Regions from separate parts of the Paraburkholderia sp. TE9906 genome, predicted to be linked through region 1. Evidence: riboswitches for the same ligand, from Rfam matches in the RefSeq annotation. Region 1 holds a riboswitch; the other holds the start of a gene.
The links. A riboswitch is a leader RNA that binds a small molecule or an ion and turns the genes downstream of it on or off. The one in region 1 is predicted to bind glycine.
Positions count from the first base shown of each region.

Region 2: linked by a shared signal. The riboswitch ahead of gcvT (glycine cleavage system aminomethyltransferase GcvT) and the one ahead of ACZ9H4_RS28150 (D-amino acid dehydrogenase) in region 1 are both predicted to bind glycine.

Region 1 is NZ_JBWCCT010000013.1:6,582-13,821, forward strand. It holds gene ACZ9H4_RS28140 (M20 family metallopeptidase) at 1-1,068, shown strand, start outside; gene ACZ9H4_RS28145 (LysR family transcriptional regulator) at 1,150-2,115, shown strand; gene ACZ9H4_RS28150 (D-amino acid dehydrogenase) at 2,186-3,394, opposite strand; glycine riboswitch at 3,562-3,655, opposite strand; gene ACZ9H4_RS28155 (aspartate/glutamate racemase family protein) at 3,768-4,511, opposite strand; gene ACZ9H4_RS28160 (GntR family transcriptional regulator) at 4,609-5,337, opposite strand; gene ACZ9H4_RS28165 (ABC transporter substrate-binding protein) at 5,703-6,743, shown strand; gene ACZ9H4_RS28170 (ABC transporter permease) at 6,758-7,240, shown strand, end outside.
Region 2 is NZ_JBWCCT010000008.1:154,429-161,668, reverse strand. It holds gene gcvP (aminomethyl-transferring glycine dehydrogenase) at 1-143, opposite strand, end outside; gene gcvH (glycine cleavage system protein GcvH) at 227-607, opposite strand; gene gcvT (glycine cleavage system aminomethyltransferase GcvT) at 671-1,789, opposite strand; glycine riboswitch at 1,870-2,024, opposite strand; glycine riboswitch at 2,060-2,160, opposite strand; gene ACZ9H4_RS22685 (hypothetical protein) at 2,307-2,657, opposite strand; gene ACZ9H4_RS22680 (oxidoreductase) at 2,851-3,900, opposite strand; gene ACZ9H4_RS22675 (UvrD-helicase domain-containing protein) at 4,271-6,361, shown strand; gene ACZ9H4_RS22670 (hypothetical protein) at 6,548-7,147, shown strand.

The DNA of each region.
Region 1 (7,240 bases):
GCGGCCGTCGCGGTCAAAAACGCGCTGGAGCGCAGCGGCATCGAAGGCACGGTTCGCTTCTACGGTTGTCCCGCGGAGGAAGGCGGCTGGGGCAAGACCTTCATGACCCGCGCGGGTCTGTTCGACGATGTGTCCGCCGCGATCACGTGGCACCCCGGCGTCGCGAACACGATCATGAATATCGAGAGTCTCGCGGTCAAACAGGCGTACTTCCGCTTCAAGGGTGTCGCCGCGCACGCCGGCGCGTCGCCGCACCTCGGACGCAGCGCGCTCGACGCGCTCGAACTGATGAACATCGGCACGAACTTCCTGCGCGAACACATGATCCCTGATGCCCGTGTTCACTACGCGATCACCGACGCGGGCGGCGTCGCGCCAAACGTCGTGCAGCCGAATGCGGCGGCGCTGTACATGATCCGCGCGCCGCGCAATCGTGATGCTCAGGAACTGTACGAGCGGGTCTGCAACATCGCGCGCGGCGCGGCGCTGATGACCGATTGCGAGTTGGAAATCGAGGTTCATTCGGCCTGTTCGAACCTGATGCGCAACACGACGTTGAACGAGCTGATGCACGCGAAGTTGAAGGAGTTCGGCGCGCCACAGTATGACAAGGCCGAACTGCAGTTCGCCGAGTCGATTCATCAAACGACGCGCCCCGACGAGATCGAAATGGCGGGACGAATGCTTGCCGCAGCGTGGCGCCAACCGAAGGCGCTGTTCGATGGCGTCGATGCACTCGACAACGACCGTCCGTCGAAGATGGGCGGTTCGACCGACGTCGGCGACGTCAGTTGGGTCACGCCCACGGTGCAGTGCATGACCGCATGCTTTGCGTTCGGCACGTCGCCGCATTCGTGGCAGTGGGTTGCCCAGGGCAAGAGCGCGATCGCGCACAAGGGCATGGTGCTCGCGGCCAAGACGATGGCCGCCACCGCACTGGAGTTGTACACCAGCCCGCTGCTGCTCGCGGCAGCGCGCACGGAACTGGCGGAGCGCCTGGCCGTTGAGCCGTACGTGTGCCCGATTCCTGAGAGTGTGAAGCCGCCTCTGCCGAAGGCAGCGGGCTAACCCGCCACAACGACGCGCCGTGAGCATTTTTGTCCCGCTAAGCTATGCCCTTGAAAGATGAACATGAGAACTGGGGGCACTGTGAAGTTGAGACAACTCGACGCGCTGCGTGCGGTCGCCGAGGCCGGCAGTCTGCATGAAGCCGCTCGCCGTCTGTTCCTGACGCAGCCGGCGATCAGCCGCTCCATCCGGGAGCTGGAAGTCGAACTGGGCATGCTGTTGCTGACCCGATCGGCGAATGGCGCCACCTTGACGCCATTCGCCCACCAGGTGCTAAAACGCGCACTCGTCGTGCAGCGGGAAGTCGGGCGTATCGTGGAAGACGCGCAGACAGCGCGCGGAGAACTCGGCGGGCGGCTCACGCTCGCGGTCACGCCGCCGGCGTCGACGCGCGCGCTCGCCGACTCGTTGATCGAACTGACCGCAGCGCGCCCGGACGTGAACTTGCAGGTGATCGAATGGCGCGCCGAGAATATCGCGGACGGTTTGCGAAACGGCACGATCGACGTGGCGATCTTTACGCAATACGGCGAGCCAAAAAACGCCACGTTCGAATGGATGCAACTCTACGATCTCGACGTGCAACTGACCATCGCGGCGTCCTATCAAGGTAGCGAAACGCTGTCGATCGAACAGCTTCACGCGCTTCCATGGCTCCTGCTGGATTCTCCCAACGACGAATCCGGCTTTGTCGCAACGCTGTTCGGGGCGCACGGTATGCCCCCGCCGACGCGCACGACGCGCTGTTCAGCGATGAATCTCTATCTGGACCTCGCGATGCGGATGGAGGCGATCACGGTATTTACGTCGCTGGCGATGCCATTGCTGTCCCAGCGCGTGGATGACGGCATGCTCAAATTGCTGAGCCTGAGAGAACCAATGCCCAGGATCGGCATGTACCTCGCCTATTCCAGCGGCGAACTGCTGACCGCCACCGCGCAGGATTTCATCCGGCGCCTGCGAACCAAGCTCGACGGCGATGACGAGGGACGCATGCCTGCCGGCATGCGCTACAGCGACACGCGCCTTGCCGTCGGCGTTCGCTAGGCCACGTGTCGGATCATCTCTCACGCACACCGCGCGAGAGATGATCCGACCATGAGGTGCCTGGTCGATGCTACATCGCGCTCGCAACGGCGTGCGCCGTTGCCGCCGACAACGTCCAGCCCAGATGACCATGCCCCGTGTTGTAGAACACGCCGCGCCGTTTCCCACGGCCCACCTTGGGCAACATGCTCGGAAGCATCGGCCGCAAACCCGCCCAGGGAATGACGCGCGAAGTCGATACTTCGGGAAAATATCGCCGCGTCCAGTCCACTAGCGGTGCGATGCGGTCCGAACGAATATCGCGGTTAAAGCCGTTGATTTCCGCCGTGCCCGCTACCCGGAAACGATCCGCGCCGAGACGGCTCGTCACGATCTTCGCACTGTCGTCGAGCAGGCTGACTGACGGCGCGTGCTGCTGACTGGTTTTGTCGTCGAGACAGACGGTGATCGAATAGCCCTTCACAGGATAGATATTCACGTGATCGCCGAGCATCGCCGCGAAGTCGCGGCTCTTCACGCCGGCGCAGACGACGATGCGCTCGAAGGTGAACGGCTGCGTTTCGCCTTCGAGATTGACCATCAGCGAAAAACGGCCTTCGGCAGGCTGCTCGATCGACGTGATCTGCGCGTCGTAATGGAATTCGACGCCGTGCCGTTCGCATGCCTGCGCGAGCCCGCGCGTGAACTTGTGAATGTCGCCGGTCGAATCGGACGGCGTAAAAAAACCGCCATAAAAATCGCCATGCAACGCGGGTTCGATGCGCTGCAATTCGCTTGCACTGACCGGGTTGCGCTCGAGGCCGCCTTCACGCAGCAGGTCATTCACCTTGCTCGCGGCGTCGAATTCCCTGCTGGTCTTGTAGATATGCAGAATGCCGCGCCGTTCCAGATCGAAATCGATACCTTCTTTTTCAGCGATCGAAAACAGATGCTCGCGCGCGGCGAGCGCGAGCCGCACGGTTTCGACCGTATTCGCGCGATAGTGCGGAATCTGCCGCAGGAATTCGCCCATCCACGAATACTTGTGCCACGTGGGTAGCGGATTGAGCAGCAGCGGGGCATCGCGCGTGAGCATCCAGCGCAGGCCCTTGAGCACGGTCGCCGCGCTGTTCCAGACTTCGGCATTGCTGGCGGAAAGCTGGCCGCCGTTGGCGAACGAGGTCTCCATGGCCGCGTAGCGGTGGCGTTCGAACACGGTAACGTGATGGCCGCGCTGCGCGAGCGCATGAGCGGTCGTGACGCCGGTAATGCCGGCGCCGATAATGGCGATTCGTGACATGACATGGTCCAGAGTGGTTGAGCATCGCCGATGTCGATTTCGTGTTGACTGATTCGAAATCGGCGTCGATGCCCCATCTGTCCATGTACCTGAGAGTTTCTTCCCGCGCCGGGCAAGCAGGCGGGGAATCCCCTTCGGTGGGCGCGCGTGCGCCGCTCTCCAGATGTTCCTGCTGCGCGGTCCTTTTGCCTGAGAGTTTCCGGGGCGGTTGCTCCGTCGGCGTCGTCGCGAATCCTTGACGATCTCTCCCGCGCTGCATCGCAGAACGGCTCGACAATACCGGGCAAAAATATTTACCGCAAGTCTTTCGTGCAATGGTCGGCGGTCTGGATCAATCGGTCACCGCTCATAGCGAGTGAGCAAGTGCGAACTCTCATTCACGCGCCAGTAATTCGGAAAGACCATTCGAGAGTCCGGCATTGAGCTTGGGTGGCGGTTTGGCGAAACTGCCGCTCTGAGCGCGTATCGTTGCGAGACGGGTCAATACTTGCGCCTGGCACACCCCACTCGATACGCCATCGACAACCGGCACCGGCAGAAGGTCCGCCACACTGCGCGCCAACCCTGCGAGCGGCGCGCCAGCCAGAATCAGCACGTCCGCGCCGTCTTCTTCCACCGCGCGGCGGCTCAATTCGACCAGATAGCTGCCGTGATCTTCCCGGACCGTGGCGGGGTCACGCAGCGGGCGATCGAGATGACGGATTCCCGCCAGCCGGCTCAACATGCCGTAACGGTCAACGCATTCCCGATACCAGGCGGTGATGCGCCGCGAAATCGCAATGATCCCGATCCGCTGACCGAGTTGCGCCGCGGTCATCAGCGCGGCTTCGGTCATGCCGACAACCGGCACGTCGAGTACTTCCCGCAATTCGTGCAGACCGGGGTCGCCGAATGCCGCAATCAGCAGCGCATCGTATTGGCCTTTGCGTTCCCCGGCGATGCTCGCCACGGCGTGCGCACCGAGCAGCGCCTCGAAGCGGGTTTCGATGTAGGCCACACCGCTTGCCGCTGTCGCCATCTCGATCTGCACATCGGCTGACGCGACGCGGCGAGCTTCGGCTTCGATCAGATCGGTGACGCCGCGTGAAATGTTCGGGTTGACGATCAGCAGTTTCATGATGGCTCCAGCCAGGTGTCGCCGCGCGGCAATATCGCCAACAGCAACGGTCATGGTGCGATAGCAGTATCGAGGCGCGAGCAGACGCCGCGCGCACTCATCCAAAGATGGCCTGCAGATCGACCTCAGTGTCCTCGGGCAACGAGAGATCAAGCGTCGCCTCGATGTGATCGAGGTGTCCGACCGCCGCCGCTATCGCCGCATCGAGTTCGCCCTTCTCCATCAGCCCGACGATTTCCGTGTGCTCGTGATTCGGACAGGCGGGCACGTTGGGGGAATCGAACAGCAAGATGATGAGACAGGTCAGCGAAGCGAGTTCGCGCATCAGCTTGGTCAGCGGCGGACTCGCCACCATTTCGGCGATCAGCAGATGAAATTCCCCGGAGAGGCGAATCACCGCGTGCTTGTCGCCCTTCTCGCGGGCCGCACGTTCCTTGGCGACATGCGCATGGAGACGCCGAAAATCCTCGGCCTTGCCACGCTCGACGAGGCTGCGGATCAGCGCCGGCTCGAGAATGCGCCGCGCCTGGAAAATATGGCGCGCGTCCTGCACCGACGGGCTTGCGATGAACGCCCCGCGATTCGGGATCGTGGTGACGATGCCTTCGTGCGTGAGCCGCGCCAGCACCTTGCGAATTCGCGTGCGGTTGACCTTGAACACGCTGGCGAGTTTTTCCTCGACGAGTTTGGTGCCCGGAATCAGCCGGTGCTCCATCACCGCGGTGAGGATGCGCTCATAGATCGCATCGGAATTGTCTTCCGCATCGAGGATCTGAGCGGCCGGCCGCGCCTTACGCGAGCCGACGGATTCTTTGTCGATTAGCACGCTGGGTGTTCTCCACTGACCAACGATGGTTTTGCGTCATTGCAATTGTACATTGTGACAAAAATAAACTTGATTGTGGAAACTTGCACCATTCATGTCACCAGGCACTTACAGCGAACCCAGTCCGCACGCAACAGGTGCGGAATGCGTTGATATAGCAATGTCTCAGCCTGCTCGACCCATCAACGAATGGGATTGCGCCCATTTTCCCCGCCTGCCCCATGCGCGCCGCCGCTCGCGGCTTTGAGCCCCATACAGAAGTCATGTTTGAGCTTGCCGATGTTCTCCAAGTGATTCATTGGCACACCTGTTGCTTAGTTTTGTCACAAACATATTTCATTTTGTGACAAAACGGAGTCCACCTGATGCGATTTGCCCGTTCCTCTCTCGCCGTCCTGAAAAGCGCTGCGCGCGTGCTGTTTGCACCTCTACTGGTCGCCGCCGCGCTTGCGCCCGCGGCCGGCCACGCCAAGGACGCCGAACCGATCAACCTCGGCTATGCCAAGTGCGCGCACTGCACACCGTTGTCGCTCACCCCGCAGTACGCCACCGGCGTCAAGCTGACGACAACCTCGTTCAATACGGGCAACGACGTGCTGACCGCGTTGCTCTCGAAAAGCATCGACATCGCACAGGTCACCTATCTGCACTATGTCACGGCACTCGACAAGGGCTTCAAGGTAGTCGGCGTCTCCGGCCAGATCAACGGCGGCTCGCAGGTGCTGATCGCCAACAATTTGCCGGTGCAAGCGGGCGACTGGGACGGCTTGAAGAAACTCATCATGCAGTACAAGAAGGACGGCAAGCCGTTCCGCGTCGCCGCGTCGCGCGGTAATGCGCAGGACATTCATATGCGCGGCGCGTTCCTCACGCACGGCATCGACATCAACAAGGATGTGCAGTTCATCAACATCCCGAATCCTTCGGACCACGTTCAGGCGCTGCGCCGGGGCGAAGTCGAATTGATTACGTCGGTCGAGCCGTTCGCCACGCAAATCCGCGAGGTCAAGGCGGCCAAATTTTTTGCGTTTCCGTATGACCAGGCGGCCGGCAAGCTGACCAACCTGATCGTCACGCGCCCGGATGTGATCGAGAGCAATCCGCAAGGCGTGCTCGAAACGGTTCGCGCGATCGTCAAGGTGGACGACATGATGGCCGCGAACAAACCGCTTTTCGTCGACACGATCCAGAAGGTGACGGGGCTCGACAAGACCATTGCAGCGGGTGCGGTCGACAACCTCTATCCGGACTACAAAATGTACCGCACGTCCGCCATGTCGATTGCGAAGATGATGCACGACCTGAAGTACGTGAATTCGGACGTCAGCGATGCGGTGCAGAAGAATCTCGACTACAGCTTCCTCGAGAAGGTGACCGGCAAACCCAAGACCGAACTCGGTTACTGATCGGAACGCGCACCATGCCATCCCTGTTTTCCTCACGTTTCTACAAGCGGATCGAGCGTGGCATCGTGCCGGTGCTGCTGCTGGCCGGGTGGGAGGCGTTTTCCCGCTCGGGCATCCTGCCCGCCGCGTTGCTGCCGGCGCCGTCGCAGGTCGTGCTCGCCTGGGCCGACTGGATTTTCAGCACCGACGGCAACACCCAGACCTACTCCGGCCACTGGCTCTTCGATATCGCGGCCAGTTCCGGACGCGTGTTCGCGGGCTTCGCGATCGCCACGGTGCTCGGCGTCGCCATCGGCATGGCGATAGGCTGGTCGCGTTCGATCGAATCGCTGGTCGAGCCGACACTGCAAACGCTGCGCCCCGTGCCGCCCGTCTCGTGGATTCCGCTCGCGATCATCTGGTTCGGCATCGCCAACAAGCCGGCGATCTTTCTGGTCTTCATGGGGTCGTTCTTCCCCGTGCTGCTCAGCACGATTCACGGCGTGAAAACGTGCGAC
Region 2 (7,240 bases), on a different contig from region 1:
GCGAAGCCGAGGGCTTCGAGCAGCGCTTCCTGGTCGGCGGAATCCGGGCCGATATGCCGTTCGGCGAAGGCGTCATGCACTTCGAGCGCGGCGAGCGAGAGAGGAGTGCGGTTCATCAGACGATCCGGGTGTTCGAGCTTCATGGGTGTTCCTGGCGGTGCGGCTATCCCTGGGCTTCGAGAGGGACGCGCCGCACCTGGCGGGTTAAACGTAAAGGTGAATCAGATCAGGCGCCGATCGACTTCGTGTACGCGTCGGCGTCGATCAGGCGATCTTGCGTCGCGTCGGCGGCCGGCTTGATCTTGAAGAGCCAGCTTTCGTACGGCATGCTGTTGACCGAGTCGGGCGAGTCGGCCACGGCCGAGTTCGCTTCGATGATCTCGCCCGAGACCGGCGCGTAGATGTCGGAAGCGGCCTTCACCGATTCGATCACGGCAACGGTGTCGCCCGCCGTCACGGTCTTACCCAGTTGCTGGACTTCGAAGAAGACGATGTCGCCGAGCGCTTCCTGCGCGTGGTCGGTGATGCCGACCGTCAGCGTGCCGTCCGCTTCGGTGCGGACCCATTCGTGCGATTCGGTGTATTTGAGGTCGGCCGGGATGCTCATCGGATGCTCCTGTGCGGTGTGATTCGGTATTGGCTTAAAAAGAGGGGGCGTGCGCGCGGCTGCTTAAACGGCCAGCACCTTGCCGTTGCGCACGAATGGCAGTTTTACCACGCTTGCGGGAACGGCCTTGTCTCGAATCTGGACGTGAACGGTGTCGCCCGGCTGCACGCCCTTGGGCACGCGCGCGAAGGCGATCGATTCCTGCATCGTCGGGGAAAAAGTGCCGCTGGTGATTTCGCCTTCGCCCTGCGGCGTGAGGACTTTCTGATGCGCGCGCAGCACACCTGCCGCCTTGCCGTTTTCCTTCAGCAGGATCAGACCGACGAATGCTGCCTTCGAACCGTCGGCTTCGAGCTTGCCCTTGCCGACGAAGTCGCGCGGCGAGGTCAGATCGACGGTCCAGGCGAGGCCGGCGTCGAGCGGCGAGACGTTGTCGTCCATATCCTGGCCGTACAGGTTCATGCCGGCTTCGAGGCGCAGCGTGTCGCGCGCGCCGAGGCCGGCCGGGCGCACGCCTTGCGCGTGCAGCGCGTTCCATAGCGCCTCTACGTGGTCCGCCGGCACGATGATCTCGAAACCGTCTTCGCCGGTGTAGCCGGTGCGCGCGACGGTCAGTTCGCCGAACGGCGTGCCTTCGACGCGCGCCGCGTTGAACGGCTTCAGAGCTTCGGTGGCGGCGCGTGCGGCGGGCACCGTTTGCCAGACTTTCTCGCGCGCGTTCGGGCCTTGCACGGCGACGATCGCGAAGTCGCGGCGCGGCGTGATGGTCAGGCCGAAGCCGCCGTCGGCGTTGAGCTGGCCGAACCAGGCGATGTCTTTCTCGGCGGTGCCGGCGTTGACGACCACGCGGAAGTGGTCTTCGCTGAAGTAATAGACGATCAGATCGTCGATCACGCCGCCGTTCGGGTTCAGCAGACAGGAATAGAGCGCGCGGCCGGGCGTTTGCAGCTTGCCGACGTTATTGGCCAGCGCGTATTCGAAGAAAGCGCGCACGCGCTCGCCGGTGAAGTCGACCACGCACATGTGCGAGACATCGAACATGCCGGCGTCGGTGCGCACGGCGCGGTGTTCGTCGATCTGCGAGCCGTAGTTGACGGGCATGTCCCAGCCGCCGAAATCGACCATGCGGGCATTGAGCGCACGATGGGTGGCGTTGAGCGGGGTGTGTTTGAGTTCGGTCATGGGGCCTCGGGCGTCTCGCGAAACAAAAAAGGCCATGCGGCGCTACGCCTCGCGGCAAGGTGCCTGCGAGCGTGGTTCTGCATGACCCCTCTGTCCTCGATACCTGAGAGATTGCGCGACCGTGAACGTTGCTCCGCCACGATGACACGCGCGCCCCTTCGGTGGGCAGCCTGCCCGAATCTGCGTGATGTTGCCAAAACGCAGATGGCTACTGCCGCTCTCCAGAGTGCGAAAAACCGCTGCCTTGAGGTTGCTTCTGGCGAGGGTTTTTCGACGCGGTCGGTCCTTTTGCCTGAGAGTTTGCGGGTGTGCCCCTTCGGCGGCGCGGCCTGCGATATTCGGCGGCCAGCGCGCTCTCCCGACGCGTGCGGCGAATGTACGCGACGGCCGGGGGCTTGTCAAATAGAGGCTGGCGGCCTGTAGGGGGGGCGGCTGCGGTACGCGTCGGCGAAAAAAACGCGGGCCAGGTTGCCCGCGCTGGGCTGCGCACCGGTGCTGCTTCGATGACGGAACCGGCTTACTCGCCGATCGCGTGAGCCGCGTTGTCCAGCTCCTGATTCAGCACGCGCTGTTCGTCGGCGGTGAGGCCGCCGCCGTGTTGCGCGGCCATGTCGTGCGCTTCCTGGCGGATCACGTCCAGCCGATGATGCAGGGATGCGCCTTGCGGCGGCGGGTAGTCGCCCTGATTCACCCGTTTGTCGATGCGGCGGCCGAGATTGTCGATCCGGCCTTCGACCTGACGCAGACGCTGATCCGCGATCTGCTGCTGGGTGGGGTGTGGCGTCGGCGCGGGCGGCGGAGTCACCACGCAGGCGGCGAGAGAACTGAGCAGGGCGCCTGCTGCAATGGCGCGGGTGATACGAGGCATAGACTCTCCGGAAGTCGTTGTCGTGAAGATGCTACTCAGGTAGCAACGAATGAGCGCGGCCGTGCGCTGACCGGGGAGCGGGCAGAGTTGTAACGTTATGTTCCTTTCGGAGACGTCGGGTTTCTGCCCGCGCGAGCCCGGCGGCTCGTGCGGTTTTAGGTACACAAGCCGTCGCGCCGCGCGCTCGAATGGCTCAGCGAATGCGCTCGAACGGCAAGCGCAAGCCTTCTTCCGAGCTGCGCGCCGCGAGCTCGATGATGGTCATCACGTCGACCGCATCCTGAGCCGTGACAGGGAATGCGACGCCGTGCTGGATGGCGTCCGCCACCGCGATATAGAACCCGGCGTAGTCGCCATTGCGCGTCGGCACTTCGCGCTCGACTTCCTGGCCGCCTTCCTGCACGCGCAGCAAGCCTGCGGTATTGCCGGCGCCGAAGCCTTCGTCGCCGGGCCGCAGGCCTGCTTTCAGCTGGTCTTCCTGCGTGTCGAGCCCGTGTTTCACATAGCTGCCGCGCGTGCCGTGGATCGCAAAGCGCGGCGCGACCAGCGCGGTCAGCGCGCTCGCGTGCAGCACCACCTCGAACTCGCCGTAGCCGAGCTGGATGTGCACGTAGTCCGGCGCGCTCGCCTGGTCGCGATGCGTGCGCACCGTCGCCGAGACCGTCTGCGGGGCGCCGAAGAGCGCCAACGCCTGGTCGATCAGATGCGGCCCGAGGTCGAACAGCAGGCCGCCGCCGCGCGACGCCTCTTCGCGCCAGCGCTGCCGCACTTCCGGCCGGAAGCGGTCGAAATGCGATTCGTACTGCGTGACGCGCCCCAGTTCCACGCGGGCGAGCAGATCGCGCACGGTCAGAAAATCGCCGTCCCAGCGGCGGTTGTGGAACGGCATGAACAGCTTGCCCCGCGCGAGCGCGATGTTGGCAAGCGTGTGGGCGTCGGCGGCGCTCAGCGTGACCGGCTTGTCGACCACCACGTGCTTGCCGGCTTCCAGGGTGCGGCGTGCGAGGTCGAAGTGCGTGTCGTTGGGCGTGGCGATCACGACGCAATCGATGTCGTCGAGCGCCAGCAGCGCGTCGAGGTCGGCCACGACTTTCGCGTGCGGATAGTCGGCCTGCGCGCGTTCGGGCTGGCTCGTCGCGATGGCGGCGACGCTTGCGCGTCCGCAATGTGCGATCACCGGCGCATGAAAGGTCGCGCCAGCAAAACCGTAACCCATCAATCCAATATTTAGCGATCCGGGCATGCGTGTCTTCCTGCAAAAACGGCGCGCCGCTTTGCCACCGCGGCGACGGCGCGCAACACCGTAATTGTGGCATGTCCTGAAGGCGCACCGTCAGCGTCGTCGCGGTGAATTGTCGGGGGGCGCTTTGGGCCGGCCCGGGTGCCGGTCGCGGCTAACCGCCGGGGCATCCGTCGCGGCGTCCATGGCAGACATCCGTGTTAACATCGCTCCTCTCGCGCGAAACCGCGCCGGACCGGAATACCCTCGCACCCCTGCGGGCGCCCGTTCCAGCCGACGCTGCCGCGCAGCATGCCCCCGGGCCTCCCGCCGGCGATTTCACGCCGGCGTGCCCTCGACCACCGCTTCTAACCGCATCACCCATCCACAGACGATGTCCGCAGGCCTGAACCCCGCTCAAAATGAAGCGGTCCGCTATCTTGACGGTCCGTGTCTCGTGCTCGCCGGCGCAGGCAGCGGCAAGACGCGCGTGATCACGCAGAAAATCGCGCACCTGATCGAAGCGAAAGGCTTCGAGCCGCGCCACATCGCCGCCGTCACGTTCACGAACAAGGCCGCGGCCGAAATGCGCGAGCGCGTCGGCAAGCTGCTCGAAGGCAAGACGCTCACGACGCCCGGCAAGGAAGGCCGCAAGGTGCCCGTCAATCAGTTGACGGTGTGCACGTTCCACTCGCTCGGCGTGCAGATCCTGCGGCAGGAAGCGGAACACGTCGGCCTGAAGCCGCAGTTCTCGATCATGGATTCGGACGACTGCTTCGGCATGATCCAGGAGCAGGTCGGTTCGACGGACAAGGGCTTCATCCGCAAGATCCAGTCGATCATCTCGCTGTGGAAGAACGGCCTGATCATGCCCGAGGAGGCGATTGCGATCGCCGCGAACGAGGACGAGCATCAGGCCGCGATCGTCTACCGCAACTACGTGGCGACGCTGCACGCGTATCAGGCGGTCGATTTCGACGACCTGATCCGCCTGCCCGCCGAACTGTTCGCGAAGAACGAGCAGGTGCGCGAGCGCTGGCAGAACAAGCTGCGTTACCTGCTGATCGACGAGTACCAGGACACCAACGCGTGCCAGTACGAACTGGTGAAGCTCCTCGCGGGCAAGCGCGCGGCGTTCACGGCAGTCGGCGACGACGACCAGGCGATCTACGGCTGGCGCGGCGCGACGCTCGAAAATCTCGGCCAGCTCAGCAAGGATTTTCCGAAGCTGCATCTGATCAAGCTGGAACAGAATTACCGCTCGACGGTGCGTATTCTGACCGCCGCGAACAACGTGATCGCGAACAATCCGAAGCTGTTCGAAAAGAAGCTGTGGTCCGAACACGGCATGGGCGACACGATCACCGTCACGGGCTGCAACGACGAAGAGCACGAGGCGGAGTCCGTGGTGTTCCGCCTGTCCGCGCACAAGTTCGAGCGGCGCGCGAATTTCCGCGATTACGCCATCCTGTATCGCGGTAATTTCCAGGCGCGCATTTTCGAACAGGTGCTGCGTCGCGAGCGGATTCCGTATGTGCTGTCCGGCGGCCAGTCGTTCTTCGACAAGGCCGAGATCAAGGACATCTGCGCGTATCTGCGTCTGATCGCCAACGCCAATGACGACCCCGCGTTCATCCGCGCGATCACCACGCCGCGCCGCGGCGTCGGCAATACGACGCTCGAAGCGCTCGGCTCGTTTGCCGGCCAGGCGAAGGTGTCGCTGTTCGAGGCGGTGTACATGGGCGGCATCGAGGCGCGCTTGTCGCCGCGTCAGATCGAACCGATGCGCGTGTTCTGCGACTTCATGCAGCGCCTCACCGATCGCGCCGAGAAGGACGCGGCCGGCACGCTGCTCGACGAACTGATGGACGCGATCCACTACGAAGCGTATCTGTACGACGCGTTCGACGAACGTCAGGCGCAGGCCAAATGGCAGAACGTGCTGGAGTTCATGGAGTGGCTCAAGCGCAAGGGCACCAAGGCCGAGCCGGAGGGCGCCGCCAACAGTGACGCGACCGGCTACGACACCGCCGACGGTTTCGGCGACACCGGCAAGAATCTTCTCGGCCTGATCCAGACCGTCGCGTTGATGTCGATGCTCGAAGGCCGCGAGGAAGATCCGGATGCGGTGCGGCTTTCGACTGTGCATGCGTCGAAGGGGCTGGAGTATCCGCACGTGTTTCTGGTGGGCGTCGAGGAAGGCATCATGCCGCATCGCGGCGGCCCCGACGACGAACCGATCGACGACGCGCGCATCGAAGAAGAGCGCCGGCTGATGTACGTCGCGATCACGCGGGCGCAGCGCAGTTTGCATCTGAACTGGTGCAAGAAGCGCAAGCGCGCGCGAGAGACGGTGGTGTGCGAGCCGTCTCGCTTTATCCCAGAAATGCTGCTCGACGATGCGCCGCCGCCGACGCCCGAAGAAGCGCCGATGTCGCCGAAAGACCGGCTCGCGAGTTTGAAGGCGCTGTTGCAGAAGCCTTGAGGAAGCACGCGTAGCCTGGCGCGGTGCGTGCTGTGCTGCTTCGCGCTGCTTTATCGCATTCGTCGCGTTCGTCGGTTCGTAAGACCCTGTGCATGGCAAGTGCTTCGGCAGTTTTCCGAGCGCTTGAGCTAGAGTGGCGCGGCTCGTCGGCCGAATGTCGGCGGGCGTGAATGGGAGATCGCCCGCATGACCTTGCCGCCGCTCGCACCGTATCGCCGCGCACTCGACATTTATATCGACGCGAAAGACAACACCCGCGCCCAACGCATCGCCGAAGCGTTCGCGGCGGACGCGGTGCTTACCATTTCACTGGCGACATCGGCGATCGCGTTTCCGGCTCGCACCGTCGGCAGCGACGCGATCGCGAAAACGCTCGTCACCGATTTCGGCGCGCAATACTCGCGATGCCGGACTTACTACGTGTGCGATTCGCTTGACGTGCAAGCCGGCGTGATCGACGCGCTGCCCTGGCTGGTGGTGATGCGTGAGACGGCGAGCGGGGCATTGCGCGTCGGCCACGGCGTGTATCGATGGACCTTCGACGAGACGCCGGTCGTCACCTCTTTCGACATCCATATCGCCCGCATGGACGTGGTGCCCGATGCCGACGGCGCATTGCTCGACGCATTGCAGGCGAGCCTGGACTATCCTTGGCTCGCGCCCGCTGCGTTGCACGCGGGTTTCACGGCCCTCGCTCGCAGCACGCCGGCATTGGCCTTTGCCGACGCGTTCAGCCGTCCCGCGTGGGCGCCGGACCCGCACCATCGGTGCCTGACACAGGCATAAGCGCATCGCGCATAAAAAAATCCCTGCATCGCATCACCGCGCGTGCAGGGATTTTTTGTTTAGCGGCCAACGCCGCGAGCGGCGTCTCGAAAG